4 regions of the Geodermatophilus sp. URMC 61 genome follow, and region 1 is predicted to be linked to each of the others. Evidence: riboswitches for the same ligand, from Rfam matches in the RefSeq annotation. Region 1 holds a riboswitch; each other region holds the start of a gene.
The links. Region 1 has a riboswitch for cyclic di-AMP ahead of ACU610_RS09710 (C40 family peptidase). Riboswitches for the same ligand answer to the same signal wherever they lie in the genome.
Positions count from the first base shown of each region.

Region 2: it holds a riboswitch for cyclic di-AMP, as region 1 does, so the genes downstream of both, ACU610_RS06265 (hypothetical protein) here and ACU610_RS09710 (C40 family peptidase) in region 1, are expected to answer to the same signal.
Region 3: it holds a riboswitch for cyclic di-AMP, as region 1 does, so the genes downstream of both, ACU610_RS02850 (peptidoglycan DD-metalloendopeptidase family protein) here and ACU610_RS09710 (C40 family peptidase) in region 1, are expected to answer to the same signal.
Region 4: it holds a riboswitch for cyclic di-AMP, as region 1 does, so the genes downstream of both, ACU610_RS09010 (LysM peptidoglycan-binding domain-containing protein) here and ACU610_RS09710 (C40 family peptidase) in region 1, are expected to answer to the same signal.

Region 1 covers NZ_JBRFHZ010000002.1:2,110,492-2,114,312, reverse strand. Annotated here, with positions in the region: gene ACU610_RS09715 (SpoIIE family protein phosphatase) at 1-944, shown strand, start outside; gene ACU610_RS09710 (C40 family peptidase) at 964-2,031, opposite strand; cyclic di-AMP (ydaO/yuaA leader) riboswitch at 2,046-2,186, opposite strand; gene ACU610_RS09705 (STAS domain-containing protein) at 2,574-2,915, shown strand; gene ACU610_RS09700 (DUF1932 domain-containing protein) at 2,984-3,787, shown strand.
Region 2 covers NZ_JBRFHZ010000002.1:1,346,133-1,349,953, forward strand. Annotated here, with positions in the region: gene ACU610_RS06255 (hypothetical protein) at 1-70, shown strand, start outside; gene ACU610_RS06260 (hypothetical protein) at 336-1,100, opposite strand; cyclic di-AMP (ydaO/yuaA leader) riboswitch at 1,435-1,618, shown strand; gene ACU610_RS06265 (hypothetical protein) at 1,641-2,114, shown strand; gene ACU610_RS06270 (polysaccharide deacetylase family protein) at 2,375-3,022, shown strand; gene ACU610_RS06275 (sigma-70 family RNA polymerase sigma factor) at 3,229-3,821, opposite strand, start outside.
Region 3 covers NZ_JBRFHZ010000002.1:604,575-608,395, reverse strand. Annotated here, with positions in the region: gene ACU610_RS02855 (maleylpyruvate isomerase N-terminal domain-containing protein) at 1-713, shown strand, start outside; gene ACU610_RS02850 (peptidoglycan DD-metalloendopeptidase family protein) at 844-2,049, opposite strand; cyclic di-AMP (ydaO/yuaA leader) riboswitch at 2,061-2,227, opposite strand; gene pstS (phosphate ABC transporter substrate-binding protein PstS) at 2,679-3,779, shown strand; tRNA gene ACU610_RS02840 (tRNA-Ile) at 3,814-3,821, shown strand, end outside.
Region 4 covers NZ_JBRFHZ010000002.1:1,956,048-1,959,868, forward strand. Annotated here, with positions in the region: gene ACU610_RS09000 (alpha/beta fold hydrolase) at 1-906, shown strand, start outside; gene ACU610_RS09005 (hypothetical protein) at 1,186-1,338, shown strand; gene ACU610_RS09010 (LysM peptidoglycan-binding domain-containing protein) at 1,504-2,361, opposite strand; cyclic di-AMP (ydaO/yuaA leader) riboswitch at 2,363-2,482, opposite strand; gene ACU610_RS09015 (alpha/beta hydrolase) at 2,745-3,599, opposite strand; gene ACU610_RS09020 (DNA-directed RNA polymerase subunit alpha C-terminal domain-containing protein) at 3,687-3,821, shown strand, end outside.

The DNA of each region.
Region 1 (3,821 bases):
ACGCCGGCTCGATCACCGTCGTCCCGCTGCGGGCGCGGGCGGAGACCTTCGGCGCCCTCGGGCTGATCAACGGCTCGGCCCGGCCACCGCACAGCGAGATGGAGATCGCCACGGCGGTGGAGGTGGCCCGCCGCGCCTCGCTGGCCATCGACAACGCCCGGCTCTACGGCCGCCAGCTCGCCGTCGCCGAGACCCTGCAGCGCAGCCTGCTCACCCCGCCGCCGCAGCCGGGCGACCTGGAGATCGCCGTCCGCTACCTGCCGGCGTCGAGCACGCTGCACGTCGGCGGCGACTGGTACGACGCCTTCCAGCAGCCCGACGGCGCGACGCTGCTGGTGATCGGCGACGTCGTCGGCCACAACGTCGACGCGGCCGCGGCGATGGGGCAGGTGCGCAGCATCCTGCGCGGCATCGCCTACGACCGGCACGAGGAGCCGGCGCGGGTCCTCACCCGCGTCGACGCGGCGCTCACCGGCCTGCGGATCGGCACCCTGGCCACCGCGCTCATCGCCCGCCTGGAGCAGCCGCCGGAGCTGGCCGGCAGCGGGCGGCGGGTGCTGCGCTGGTCCTCGGCCGGGCACCTGCCGCCGCTGCTCCTGCACGGCGACGGCCGGGTGGAGCTGCTGGCGAGCGAGCCGCAGACGCTGCTCGGTGCGGAGTCGACCGCGCCCCGCAGCGACGCCGTGGCGGAGGTCGGTGCGGGCGACACGCTGCTCTTCTACACCGACGGGCTGGTCGAGCAGGGCCGCACCGGCATCGACGAGGGCACCGACCGGCTGGTGGCCGCGGTGCGCGAGCTGGGTCCGGTCCCGGTCGACCGGCTGTGCGACGCGCTCATCGAGCGGATCGTCGGGCCCCGGCCGGAGGACGACGTCGCGATCGTCGCCGTGCGCTGTTCCGCGCAGGACGGCGCGGTCCAGGAGGGCGGCACCCCCGCCGGCTGACGGAGGCGCCGCCCGGGCCTCAGCCGATCCGGCGGGCGCTGTTGTAGCCGCCCATCGAGTCGATCGAGGCGACCTCGACCGGCTGGCCGGAGGTCGAGGCGTGCACCATCTGCTCGTCGCCGACGTAGATGCCGACGTGGCTGACCGGGCTGTAGAAGAACACCAGGTCGCCGGGCTGCAGCTGCGACCGCGACACCGGCGTCCCCGTCTGCGCCTGCATCCGGCTGGAGTGCGGCAGGCGCACGCCGGCGGCGGCGTAGGCGTACTGCACCAGGCCCGAGCAGTCGAAGGCGTCTGGCCCGGCGGCGGCCCACACGTAGGGGTCGCCGAGTTGTGCCAGGGCGGTGTCGACGGCGGTCGCCGCGGCGCCGCCGGCCGCCGCCACCCGCGGCGCCGGGGTCGGGGCCACCGCCGCTGCGGCCTGCTGCTGCGCGGCCGCGGCCTCCTCGGCCGTGTGCCGCTCCGCGGCCTCGCGGGCGGCCCGCTGCTCCTCGGCCGCCAGCCGGTCGTACACGGCCTGGAAGGTGGCGACCTGCCGGTCGAGGTCGGCCTGCTGGGCGGCGACCCGGTCCAGCAGCGCGGCGGCCTCGGCCGCGGTGCGCTCGGCCGCGCTGCGCGCCGCGGCGGCGGAGTCCGTGGCCTGCACCGCGCCGCCGAGGACACCGTTGGTGTGGTCGGCGATCGCCTGGAGCGTGCCGACCCGGTCGAGCAGCTCGTCGGGGGAGTCGGCGGTGAGCACCGCCGAGAGCGTGGTCAGCCGGTCGCCGGTCCAGGCGCCGCGGGCGACGGCGCGGACCTGCTCGCGCGCCGCGGCCAGGGCAGCCTCGGCGGCGGCGACGTCCCGGGCGGCCTGCGCGGCGGCGTCCTGGGTGGCGCGCAACTGCTCGCGCGCCTCGTTGAACCGCTCGGTGACGACCTCGAGGTCGTGGGCCCGCTCGGCGACGAGCGCGGCGGCCTCGGCGGAGGTCTCGGGGTCCTCGGGACTGGCGGCGGCGGGGACGGTCGTGAGCGTGAGGCCGCCGGCGGCGATCAGGCCGATCACGATGCGGGGGACCGCACGGCGGGCAGGGGTGGGTGCACTCGCCATGGAGGCGGGTCTGTCCTTCCTTCCACGGCCGCCTACCGAGTTAGCTGACGGGTTCGGGCGGGAAGACGCCCGGCGCTGCCCGGCCTGGCGGCCGGGTGGCGCTTCACCCCGGTGCTGCGGTGGGTCCCCGGCCCCCGATCCGGCGAGACGGGCCGGTACGGGGTTCGGCGGCGTCCGCCCGGTCGCCACGGGGGAGTGGCGGACGACCCGGTCGGACGGCCGGAACGGTAGGTCCGTGACCTCGGCGTGACAAACCGCGGTACGGGCGCGGTCGGACACCCCGGGTCGGGATGACCCACGGTGACCGGTCCGCGCACACTGCGTCCTGACGGCACCGGTAGCCACCGTCGACCCGCAGCGGCCCGCCGACGACGGGTCGGTGCTCGCGATCCCGTCCGAGCTGGTCCACCACGTGCTGCCGGACCTCCGGTCGAGGGGGTCCGCGCTCTCCGGCTGCCCCCCGGAGGCCCGTGCAGTGACGGTCCGGTGACACTGCTCGGGTCCTGCTTGTCGCTGGGGACGGGCGCGGTCACAGTGGGGGCGTGCACCACCTGAGCTCCGGGTCCGAGCCGCCGAGCGGCTCCTACCGGGTGGTGCAGGAGGGCGCCGGCCCGGTCCTGCACCTGATCGGCGACGTCGACGAACCCCTCGTGCGGCGGATGCGCGCCGACGGCCTCGACGAGCGCGAGCTGGTGGCCGTGCAGGTCGCCTCCGTCGGTTACATCGACTCCACGGGGCTGTCGCTGCTGGTGCGGTGGGCGCAGTCCGCGGCGCGCGACGGGCGGCCGGCGGTGCTCCGGTCGGCGTCCCCGCGGTTCCGCAAGGTGCTCGACCTGGCCGGCATCTCGGTGCTCTTCGTCCTCGCGGACGACGGCCGCGGCTGACCGGCCGCACCGGTCCCGGCCTACAGTCCGCCGGGGCGGCCCGCCGGGGGCCGCAGGAGGTGGGGACCGTGGACCGACCGCCGGCGATCGCGCTGCTGGGACTGGGGGAGGCCGGGGCGGAGATCGCCCGCGACCTGGTCGCTCTCGGTGCCGACGTGCGGGGCTACGACCCCCGGGTGGCTCCGCCACCCGGGGTGCTGCCGCGCACCGACGAGGCCGCGGCGGTCGCGGACGCCGACCTGGTGCTCAGCGTGAACAGCGCCGCCGACGCGCCCGTCGCGCTGCGCAACGCCCTGCCCCGGCTGCAGCCCGGGGCGATCTGGGCCGACCTCAACACCGCCGCGCCCCGCGTGAAGCGGGACCTCGCCGCGACCCTCGCCGACCGGGGTGTCCCGGTGGCCGACGTGGCGCTGCTGGGGACCGTCCCCGGGCGCGGGCTGCGCACCCCGATGCTGGTGTCCGGGGACGGCGCCCGCAGGTACGCGCAGGTGCTGGCCGGGTTCGGCGTGACCGTGGACGTGCTCGACGGTCCGGCGGGTGCGGCGATCTCCCGCAAGCTGTTGCGCAGCGTCTTCTGGAAGGGCGTGGCCGCCGCCGTGGTGGAGGCGGTGCAGGGCGCGGAGGCGGCCGGGGTCGGCGACTGGCTGCGGCGCGACATCGCCGCGGAGCTGGACCGCTTCGCCGCCACCGACCTCGAGGTGTTCCTGACCACGTCCCGCGAGCACGCCCGCCGCCGGACCGCGGAGATGGCGGCCGCCGCCCAGCAGCTGGCCGACCTGGGCGTGCCGGCCCGGGTGGCCGCCGCCGCGCGGGACCAGCTGGCGGCCCTGGCCGACGAGGCGACCCCAGGCGAGGACGGCGGCGGGTCCTGACCGGCGGCAGGCGTCCAGCGAACGCACAGCGCGG
Region 2 (3,821 bases), 760 kb from region 1:
CCGGGTGCTGGCGGTCTCCGCGCTGCGGGAACTCGGCGGGGCCCCGCTCCGGTCGAGCGCCGAGCACTGAGCCCCTCCGACTCGTGCACCCGCCGCACGGGCACCGCGCCCGCTGCCCGTGCGGATCGACCCGGCGGGCGGTCCCGCGACGTCGACGGCTCGGTGTCGCCCGCTGCCGGCGCCACGACCGTGCCCCGAGGTCGGGCCACGGGCCGTAGGCGTTCCCCCGGAGCCGCCTCCAGTGACTCCGACACCCCTCGGGGACATCGACCCGGTGGCGGTTCGTCGTGGTGTCCACCGCCGTGTCGACCACCGTCCGGCGCCGACGTGCCGGCTCAGGATCCGGGATCGCCCCGCTGGACCTCCCGTTCGGGGAGTTCTCCGACGGTCACCGTTCCGGGTGCGGCGGGCCCGAAGACCTTCACGGCGGCCGTGATCGTCCCCTTCAGGACGTGCTGCACGTAGTTCGCGGCGGCCATGGGACCCAGGCCGAAGGGCAACAGCCCGGCGAGGAGCGGCGGTCCGACCGCCAGTGCCCACGACCGGAGAATCTCCGACTGCGAGGCGGCGATCTCCTGCCGCTCCTCCGCCGTCAGGGCCGCCAGGGCGTCGTGCGCAGCGGGCTGCCCCAACAGCGACGCGTGGCGTCCCAGGATCGCGTCGGGGCGGATCCTCCCGGTCTTGTCGAGCCCGACCGCTCCGTCCGTGAGGACCAGGAGGACGGCGATGCGGGTCAGTTCGGGGTCGGTGAGGTCCCTGTCGTAGAGCAGTCCGACCTTGATGGCCGCACTCACCGCCTCCTTCAGGACCTCCCTCAACGCGACCGGGACCGCGGCTGCCGAGATCGCCGTCCCGTAACCGGGCAGGATCGACGGCAGGGAGTAGGAGACCGCTCGCGCCGCCCTGATCCGGTTTCCGCGCGTCACCTGGCCGACCAGGTCTCCCGGCGCGACCAGGGGCTTGCCCGCACGGACCTTGTCGACCACCTTCTGGGCCTCCTCGAGGGAGGGCTGGAGGGTCCGGTTGATCAGCGCCATGGCGCGCTCGACGGTCGACTCGATGTCGAACTCCGGCTTCGGGAAGGTGAAACCGCTGGTCATGTCGGTCTCCTGTCCGTTGGCGACGTCCGGAGGATGCCAGCGCGCCGCGCCGGAACGGGGACCACGGTGCGCGGCCCGTCGGCCGGGTCACCGACACGTGCGCAGGGCCGACTCGACGCGAGCAGTGGGCCCCTGCACCACCGGTCGATGGCGGTGCCGTCCGGTCCCCACGCCTGTCGTCGACCGGGCCGCACGAGGCGCAGGGCAGTTCCGGACCGTGAGTGCACGGCCGGGGAGGAGTGACGGCGCTGCGGCTCCTGCTCGTCCCTGCACGCTGCATTTGCTGTGACCTAAGTCACATTCTACGGTCAGGGCGCTCGCATCCGCGGGACGGTCCGGCAGCACGCCGAATCCTGCCGCTGGCCGGACCGACCTCGACACACCTGAGGCAGGAACGGGAGATCGCAGGACCTCCGGGCCCAGTAAGCGGCCCTCGGGGTGAAGCCGTGTCCGCCACGGCCGGGCAGTCCTCCCGCCCGAACCCGACAGCTCATCCCGCAGGCGCGCTCGGAGGATCTCATGCACAGATCTGTCCTCGGCATGCCCGATTCCGTCCAGGCGGGGCGCCCCATCCGTCTGGGCATCGTGGTGAGCCTGGCGCTCATCGCCCTCGCAGTACCGGCTCCGGCGATGGCAGCCCCTGACACCTCGGCCCGTGCACCAGCAGACCTGTGCGCGCAGGTCGCTTCGCGGGCCGGCTTCAGCGGCGATCGGCTCGTCACCGCGGTCGCGGTCGGCATGGGGGAGTCGTCCTGTCGGCCGAACGCGCAGAACGCCAACGGCCCGACCAAGGGCTGTCCGAACGGCTCGGTGGACCGTGGTCTCTGGCAGATCAACAGCTGCTGGCACCCCTCGGTCTCCAGGAGCTGCGCCTTCGACGCACAGTGCAACGCCAACGCCGCGTATCGGATCTCCGCCAAGGGCGCCAACTTCAGGTCCTGGGCGGCCTACACCAACGGCTCGTACCGGAACCACCTGCCCGCGGCCCGGGCTGCGGTCAGCCGACTCAGCTGAGCCCAGGTCACCGGAGGCACGTGACCGTGCCTGAACCTGAGACGCGTTGCGGGAGTACGCCCTCGGGATCGGTGTGCCCGCCCACGGCGGACACACCCCGACGTTCCCGTCGGCGCGGTGAGCCCAGCCGCACTCCCGCAACGTCGTCCGATGCCCGGTCGCAGGACTCCCTCTACCCGCGTCGATGCGGGTCCGCCGGGCCGCAGCCGAGCATGCGCAGCGGCCGCAGGGTGGGTCGGGATCGCACACCGACACGCCCGGTGAGCCCGACCCTGCAGCGCTGGACGGCGTCGGTGACGGGGGCCCTCCTGCTGGTGCTGCAGGCCGTCCCGGCTCAGGCGGCGTCGGCACCGCAGTGCGCGGCCGGCTACGTGCGGCTCACCTTCGACGACGGGCCCCACCGGACCGCCACACCCGACATCCTGGACACGCTCGCGGACCGGGGAGCGGAGGCGACGTTCTTCGTCACCGGTCAGATGACCGCTGCCCGACCCGACATCGTGCGCCGCGCCAGCAAGGAGGGGCACCGGATCGGGAACCACTCGTGGAGCCACCCGGAGCTCACCACGCTCGACCGGGCGCAGGTGGCATCCCAGCTGCGGCGCACCAACGAGGCCATCGAGCAGGCGACGGGGAGCGTCCCCGGCGAGTGGCGCCCGCCGTACGGCGCCACCAACGACCTCGTACAGGCGGCGGCCCGGGAGGTCGGCCTGGACTCGATGGTGCTGTGGACCGTCGACCCCCGCGACTGGGCGGATCCGCCGGCGACGACGATCCGGGACCGCGTGCTGCAGCAGGTGCGGCCGGGGAGCATCGTCCTCCTGCACGACGCCACGGGGCAGAACACCCCCGCAGCCCTGCCGATGATCCTGGACGGGCTGGCCGAGAGGGGGTACTGCACGCAGTGATGTCCCCGCACCACACCGCGGGGTTGTGGAACGGTCCGGACGATCGACGCGGTGGTCCGTTCATCGGCCACGGCACGCAGGAGCTCCTCGGCTGGTCCGGCGGCCCCGGTGGCCGCCGGGCTGGCGACGCCACCGGCGTCGACGGCGCTGACCGGTGTCATGACGACGGCGATCCGGGGCCGCCCGGCGTGATCCGGGGTGGACGGCTACCGCTGCCCGAGGGGCTGCAGGTCCAGATCCGCCAGGGTCGCCGGGTCGGCGAGCAGGTCGATCGCGGTCACGACGCCGTCCTCGACCGTGAAGGCGAAGACCACCTGCGGCGTCCCCCTCAGTGACCACACCGCTCCGGGCGTGCCGTCGACGAGCACGAGCCGCGCGGCCCGCGCCCGGCCGGAGAAGAACCGGGCGACCGCGGTCGCCCCGGAGACCTCGGCGTCGGCGCCCATCCGGGTGGCGACGGCGTCGGACCGCAGCACCGCCTCGGGGTGGAGGAGCTGGAGCAGGGCGGAGAAGTCGCCGTTGCGCGACGCGTCGAGGAAGGCCGCGACCACCTCGCGGCGCCGCTGGGTGGCATCGGGCGGCTCGGCTCCGCGCACCCGGCGCCGGGCCCGGCTGGCCAGCTGCCGAGCAGCGGCAGGGGAGCGGTCGACGATCGGCGCGATCTCGTCGAAGGGCACGTCGAACAGGTCGTGCAGCACGAAGGCCAGCCGCTCGGCGGGCGCGAGCTGGTCGAGGACGACGAGCAGCGCCAGCCCGACGGAGTCGGCGAGCACCGCCTCCTCGGCGGGGTCGGCGACGG
Region 3 (3,821 bases), 1.5 Mb from region 1:
CGCTGCCGGACCTGATCGCCTCGGCACGGGCGGGCGGAGTGGGGACGCCGCCGGACGTCGACGGCACGAACGCGCGGGTGACCGCCGCTCACCGGGACGCCTCCCGGGAGGAGGTGCTGGCCGCGCTGCGACGCAACCGGGACGCCACCGCCCGGTACCTCGCCGAGGAGCCGGTGGAGCTCGACACCGCACCGGCGGTCGCCGTCGTCGGCCGGCTGCCGCTGCTCAGCGTCGTCCTCGGGCAGGCCTACGAGCTCGCGGTGCACGGCCTGGACCTGGTGCCCTGCGGCGCGCCCCCTCCCCCGCCCGCGGTCCTGCAGTCCGGCCTGGCCGCGCTGGCCGACGTGACCGGCGCCCTGGCGGCCCGCGAGGGGGTCAGCGGCGGCGCGACGCTGGCGACGCCGGAGGGTGGCTGGGCCTTCGCCGCCGACGACTCCGGGTGGACGGTGCGCCGGACCCCCGCGGGCGACGTCCGCGGCACCGCAGTGGAGGCCCCGGCGGACCTGCTCCTGGAGGCCGCCTCGGGCCGGGTCAACCCGGTGGCGGCACTGGCCCGGCGACGGCTGCGCGTGCACGAGCTGGGCGGCCTGCTGGCCCTGGCGCCGATCGTGCAGTCGGCGCCGGGCATCCCGGGCGGCCCGATCCTGGCGCTGGCGGCGCAGACCCTCGGCGGTGTGGGCGGCCTGCTCGGCCGGCTGCGCGGACGGCGGTAGACCGGACGCGGCCGCCGGAGGAGCACTCCCCCGGCGGCCGCGTCGGTGAGGCCCCGCTCCAACGTCCCGCCCGGCCCCCTCTCGGGTCCCGCCCCGAGCGTGCGAGGGATGGGGAGGACGGGGTCCTTCTTCAGCAGGCGCCGCCCCGCGCGATGCCGTGCGCCTGGAGCCACGGCATCGGGTTGACCCGGCTGGCGTAGAGCCCGCCCTGGTGCACCTCGAAGTGCAGGTGCGGCCCGGTGGACTGGCCCTTGTTGCCCACGTCGGCGATGTGGTCCCCGGCCTTCACGACCTGGCCGGCGCCGACGTAGAACTGGTTCACGTGCCCGTAGAGGGTGATCTGCCCGTCACCGTGCTGCACGTACACGGCCTGACCGAAGCCGCTGGCCGCGCCGGCCTGCAGGACGACGCCGTCCTCGGGCACGTAGATCGGGGTGCCGATGGGGGCGGCGATGTCGATGCCCTGGTGCATGGTCCCCCACCGCGGGCCGTAGCAGGAGGTCATCCGGCCGGCGGTCGGCATGCCGGAGACGTCGGCGGAGCTGGCCAGTGACTGGCGGGCGCTCCACGCGGCGACCGGGTCGGCGGCGCCCTGCGAGGCGAGCAGCCGCTCTCCGGCCAGGCGCAGCTCCCCGTCGAGACGGGCCTTCTCCGCCGCACGGGCGTCGTAGTCGGCCTGGGCGCGAGCGAGGTGCTCGTTGGCGGCCCGCTCGGCCTCGTCGGCCTTGCGGGCGAGCTCGCCGAGCTGCGCGACGGCGGCGCGGGCAGCGCGGTCCGCCTCCTCGACCCGCGCCTGGACGGTGAGGAACTCCTGCAGCCGCTCGGCGCGGTGGTCGCCGAGCTGCTCCATGGTCGCGGCCTGCTGCAGCAGCTCGGTCGGGCTCTGCGCGTCGAGGATGAGCTCGAGGTCGCCGTAGCGCTCCTCGGCGCCCATGTAGGCCTCGCGGCCGAGCGCGGCGATGTCCTCCTTCGCCGCCACGACGTCGGCCTGGGCGACGGCGAGCTCGGCGGCGGTCCGCTCGGCCTCGGCCTGGCCCTGGGCCAACTGGGCGCGGGCGACGAGCGCGGCGTCGGCGGCGGCCTCCGCCTCGACGGTCATCCGCTGCAGCTGCTCCTCGGCCGCCTTGACCTGCTCCTCGATGGCCTTGACCTGCTCCTCGAGGGACGCCTGCTCCGAGGCGGCGGGTGCGGGCGCGGCGCCGGCGACGACGGGGGTGCCGGCCAGGAGCCCGGCCACCGCGGCGGCGACGACGACGGCGCGGCGCGGCGCGCGCGTGCGGCTGCGGGGTGACGTGGCGCAGCGGACCACGGTGTTCAGGCGGTGCAGGGTCGCCAAGGCGACAGTTCTCCCATCCTCGCGACCGCCTACCGAGTTAGCTGACGGGTTCGGGCCGGACGGCGCCCTACCTGCCTGCGCACCCCCTGCGCAGGCAGGACTCACCCCAGGAGTTCGGTGGGTCCCCGGTCCACCTCGGCCCCGGATCGGGACGTCGGCGGTTCGGCGGAGCCGTGCCGAGGCCCTCGGTTCCCGAGGAGCTGAGCCCGGCAAGGCCGTCGGGGAACCTACACGGATCGGAGCCTCGGGTCACGATCGGGTAACGGAGCCGACGCGCCGCCTTGCCGCCAGGGCACCGCCTCCACTACGCGGTGTCAGCACGCGACCGCCGTGCAGTGACCGGTGGTGCCGTCGTGACGCGCGAGGTGACCAGCAGAAACGCCGGAGTTCCGCGGTTTGCCGCCCGAACCTGCTCTCACACCCCGTGTCTGCTGTGATGTCGGCCACGCACTACTCCGATCGGGGGGCTGTGGACGCTGCCCGGGCGTCGTCCACAGGCCTCGGCGGCGGAGACGGAACCCGTGTAACGGCGCCCCGGGTGCCGATCGGTGGGGGCCGGGAGCGACGCCTAGGGTCGTGTCCGGACGCCCGGCGCGGAGCGCGCGGGGCCGGATGGCGGGAGGACGCGGGTGTCGGCCCGGAGGAAGGTCGCCGCAGCCGTCGGGGTCGCCGCGGTGGCCGGTGTGGCGGTGGCGCTGTCGCAGTACGTGCCCCCGAACGAGCGCGGCCAGGGCGCGGTGGCCGCCGGTGACCTCAGCGGCGCACTCGTGGGCGCCGGGGCGAGCAGCCAGCAGGCGGCGATGCAGGGGTGGACCGCCGGGTACTCGGCCGTGCAGCCGGGCGTCACCGTGGACTACGACCCGGTCGGCTCCGGCGGTGGCCGCGAGCAGTTCGTCGCCGGCGGCATCGACTTCGCCGGCTCCGACGCGCCGCTGGACGAGGAGGAGCTCGTCGCGGCACGGGAGCGTTGCGGCGGCGAGGTGTTCGAGCTGCCGAACTACATCTCGCCGATCGCGGTGGTGCACAACCTCCCGGGGGTGGCGGAGCTGCACCTCTCCCCCACGGTCCTGGCCGGGGTCTTCGCCCGGCAGATCGCCCGCTGGGACGACCCCGCGATCGCCGCGGACAACCCCGGCGTCGCGCTGCCGGGCCTGCCGATCACCCCCGTCAACCGTTCCGACGAGTCGGGGACGACCGAGAACTTCACGGAGTACCTGGCCGCCGCCGCGCCCGAGGCCTGGCCGTTCGAGCCGGACGGCGAATGGCCCGTGGAGGGCGGCGAGTCGGCCCAGGGCAACTCCGGGGTGGTGGCCGCCGTGGCCGGCGGCGAGGGGACCGTCGGTTACGCCGACCTCTCCCAGGCCGGCGACCTGGGCGTGGCCCGGATCGGCGTCGGGAGCGAGTTCGTCGCGCCCACGCCGGAGGCCGCGGCCGCCGTCGTGGAAGGGTCCGCGCCGCTGCCCGGCCGCGGTCCGTACGACTTCGCCCTGGAGCTGGAGCGGACGACGGCCGCGTCCGGCAGCTACCCCATCGTGCTGGTCAGCTACCACCTGGGCTGCATGGCCTACGAGGACCAGCCGACCGCCGACCTGGTCGCGGACTTCATGACCTACGTGACCAGCGAGGAGGGGCAGGACGCGGCCGCCGAGGTGGCCGGGTCGGCACCGATCTCGGACGCGCTGCGGGAACAGGCCCGGACGGCGATCGACGCCATCAGCACCGCGTCCTGAGATCGTCACCGCGTCTGGCAGTCTGGACACCTCCGGGGCGGT
Region 4 (3,821 bases), 150 kb from region 1:
GTGCACCCCACCTGGTTCAGCGCCTGGCACGACGCCAACGAGTGGTCGATCGGCCCGGGGCTGGCATGCGACCCGGAGCGGTACTTCATCGTCGTCCCGAACCAGCTCAACAACGGCCTGTCGACCTCCCCGAGCACCACCCCGCCCCCGTTCGACGGCCCCCACTTCCCCCGGGTCACCTTCCACGACCAGGTCGAGGCCCAGCACCGCCTGCTCACGCAGCAGTGGGGGATCGAGTCGATCGAGCTGGTGCTGGGCTCCTCCATGGGCGCCGGTCAGACCTACCAGTGGGCGGTCAGCCACCCCGAGATGGTGAGGCGGGCCGCGCCGATCGTCGGCTCCAGCCGCACGAGCGAGCACAACCAGGTCTTCCTGAAGAGCCTGCGCGCCACGCTGACGCTCGACCCGGCCTTCCGGGGCGGCGAGTACTCCCCCGACGCCCGCCCCACCGCCGGCATGCGGGCCTTCGCCCGGATCTACGCGGGGTGGGGCCTGTCCCAGGCGTTCTACTGGCAGCGCGAGTACCGGACCATGGGCTACTCCTCGCTCGAGGACTTCCTGGTCGGGTTCTGGGAGGGCTTCTGGCTGGACGAGGACCGGGACCCCAACAACCTGCTGGCGATGCTCTGGACGTGGGAGAACGGGGACGTCGGCCGGACCCCGGGCTTCGACGGGGACACCGAGGCGGCGCTGCGCTCGATCCGCTGCCCCGTCGTGGCGATGCCTGCCCGGACCGACCTCTACTTCCCGCCCGAGGACGAGCAGTGGGCCTCGCAGTTCATCGAGCAGGGCGAGGTCCGGGTCATCGACACGATCTGGGGGCACTTCGCCGGCCTCGGGATGAACGCCGCCGACAACGCCTTCGTCGACCGGACGCTCGCGGAACTGCTCGACCGTCCCGCCTGACCCGCGCGGCGCCGGTCGTCCCGGGCGGGACGACCGGCGCGACACGGAAACTGGCGGGCGGGGCTCGCCCGGGTGCGTCCCCAGGGCCCCGCCCGCGGTCAGCATGCGGGTGACGGATCCGTTCCGCAACAGATGTCCAAGACGTCTACCCCCTCTCGGGGCCGATCGGCCCCCGCGGACGGCCGGGGAAGGCGGGAGGGGTGCCGACCTGCTCGTCGCCGAGTGGTACCCGGCCCCGGCGGACGGTTCCCGGACGCCTGGCGGGGCACCTGTGTCCCCATGAGCGAGATGGACCCGCGGGACCCGAGCACCCTGTACTCGGAGGGTCCGGTCGCGCCCGAGCCGCCCGAGGACGACCTGCCCGACACCTCGCCCCTGCGCGACTCCGGCGGCACGGGGCCGGGCCCGGACGACCTCGACGAGCTGCTGTGAGAGAGGACCCCGTCCGCACCCTGGAAGGACCCCCTTGCCCCCCGCCGCTCGCAGGCTCGCGGCGGGACCCTGCAGGGGGGCCGTCAGCGCTCGGGTGGGACCCGGGACGGGGCCGCGGCGGGACCCTGCAGGGGCCGGCGGTGCCCTGGACCGGGCCGAGGTGCGTCAGCCGACGTAGTTGACGTGCACGTGGTCCCGGTGGTTCGCCGTCGCGCTGCCGCGGTCGGCCATGGCCTTCCACGCGCCGCCGGGCGAGGTCAGGATCCGCTGCTGCCAGATGACGTACTCGACGCCGAGCTCGTCCCAGTGGGCGATGTGGTACGCGGCGATGGCGTCCCCGAGGGTGGCGTCGGACATGACCATGTAGTCCAGCGCCAGGCCGGACGGGTGGCCGTTCGGGTCGGTGGCGCTGGCGCGGGTGCCGCCCAGGGTGATGGAGCCGGCGCCGGGCACCTCGCTGGTCACCCGGTTCGCCGCGGCCTGGACCTGCGCGGCGACGGGGCCGGCGCTGTTGCTGATGCGCGCGGTGGCCGACGGGGCGGCGACCGGGGCCGCCGCGGCGAGCGGAGCGGCCGCGGCGGCGGGCGCGGCGTTCCCGACCGAGCCGACGGCCGCCGCCGGGGCGGCCGGAGCCGGGGCGACCGGAGCCGGCGCGACCGGCACGGAGCCGGCCGTGAGCAGCACCTGGCCGGGGAGGATCAGGGCGGGATCCGCGCCGATGACGGAGGCGTTGCGCTGGTAGAGGTCACGCCACGTCTGACCGTGGGCGGCGGCGATCTCGGCCAGGGTGTCCCCGCGGACGACGGTGTAGTCGGCCTCCGGGGCGACGGTGCCGGCCTCGGCGACCGGCGTCACGGCGGGGACCTCGACGGCGTGGGCGGGGAGGGCGCCCGTCGTCCCGGCGAGGGCCTGGGACGGGGCGCCCAGGACGCCGAACCCGACGACCGTGGCGCCGGCGGCGACGGGCGCCTTGGCGATGACCTTCTTGGTGCGGACATAGCGGGGTGCGCGGTGCTTGGCCATGGTGATCTCCGATCACCGCCGGCGAGGTGAGCTGTCGGGTTCGGGCGATCGGTGCCCGGCCGCGATCCGCGGCTTCACCCCGAGGCGGTGCTCCGCTCGAGTCGTGCGGCTCGAGTCGTGGCACGCCGTGGTCGTGGGTCCCCCACCCCTGCCCTGGGATCTGGATGGCGTCCGGTGGGCAGGGTTTGGCGGACCGGTGCCGCGCTCTCTCCTTTGCTGAGCGCACACGAAACGCTACGTGCAGTCATGTGCATTGTCGTCGTGACGCCGGTCACGATCCGGCTCGTGACCGGCGCGCCGCAGGTCGACACGGCGTGTCGCGTCGGTGTACGCGGGGTCACTCCCGGCGCCCGCCGCACGCCCTCACGGCCGCGGGCGGGCGGTCAGGAGGACGGACGGTGGGCGTCGAGCCAGGCCACCACGTCGGTCAGGACGTCGTCCTTCTCGGGCTCGTTGTGCGGCTCGTGGAAGAGCCCGCCGTAGGTCCGGACCGTGAGGTCGGGCGAGCCGGCGTGCGCCCGGACGACCTCGCTGGCGGCCGGCGGCACGAGCCGGTCGGCGGTGCCGTGCAGCACGAGCAGCGGCATCGTGAGCGAGGGCAGCCGCCGCGGCATGGCGAGCGCGGCGGTCATCAGCTCGGCCCCGGTGCGGGCGACCATCCGGCCGTTGTGGTTGAGCGGGTCGGTCCGGTAGTCGCGGACCACCTCCGGGTCCCGGCTGACCGCCGTCGCGTCGAGCTGCAGGACGCCGAGGTCGGGCAGGAACCGGGACAGCAGCGGGGCCAGGGTCCGCTGGACGGCGTTCGCGGTGCTGGTGTCCAGCGCCGGCGCCGAGATCACGGCGCCGGTGACCCGGGCGTCCGGCGTCCCGGTCAGGTACTGCAGTGCGATCAGCCCACCCAGGCTGTGCCCGTAGACGAACACCGGGACGCCGGGGTGCTGCCCGCCGGCGAACCGCACCAGCTCCGCCACGCCGTCGACGGCGGCGGCCATGCTGCCGATGTTGCCGCGGCGGCCCGGCGACCGGCCGTGGCCGGGGTGGTCGACGGCGTGGGAGGTGTAACCGGCGGCGGCCAGCCGCGCTGCGACGTACCGGTACCGGCCGCCGTGCTCGTGCGCGCCGTGCACCAGGACGACGGCGCCGACCGGGTCCTCGACGGTCCAGGACTGCCGGTACAGCCCCGAGGCCAGCGCGCCCTCGGCGTGCGTCGGGGTCGGGCCGGGACGGGCAGCGGCCATCGGGCGCCTCCTGTGCGTACGGACTGTGCGCATCCTGCAGGAGACCTGGACCGGTGCGGCCGGGCGGCCGGTCCTAGGTTGGACCCCATGCCGACCACGTCGCCGGGGACAAGGCCCGGGGAGACCGTCAGCGACCTCGGCCTGCCCGCGCGGGCGGTCACCGCACTGACCCGGGCCGGGATCACCACGACCGCGCAGCTGGCCGGCCTCTCCCGGGCCGAC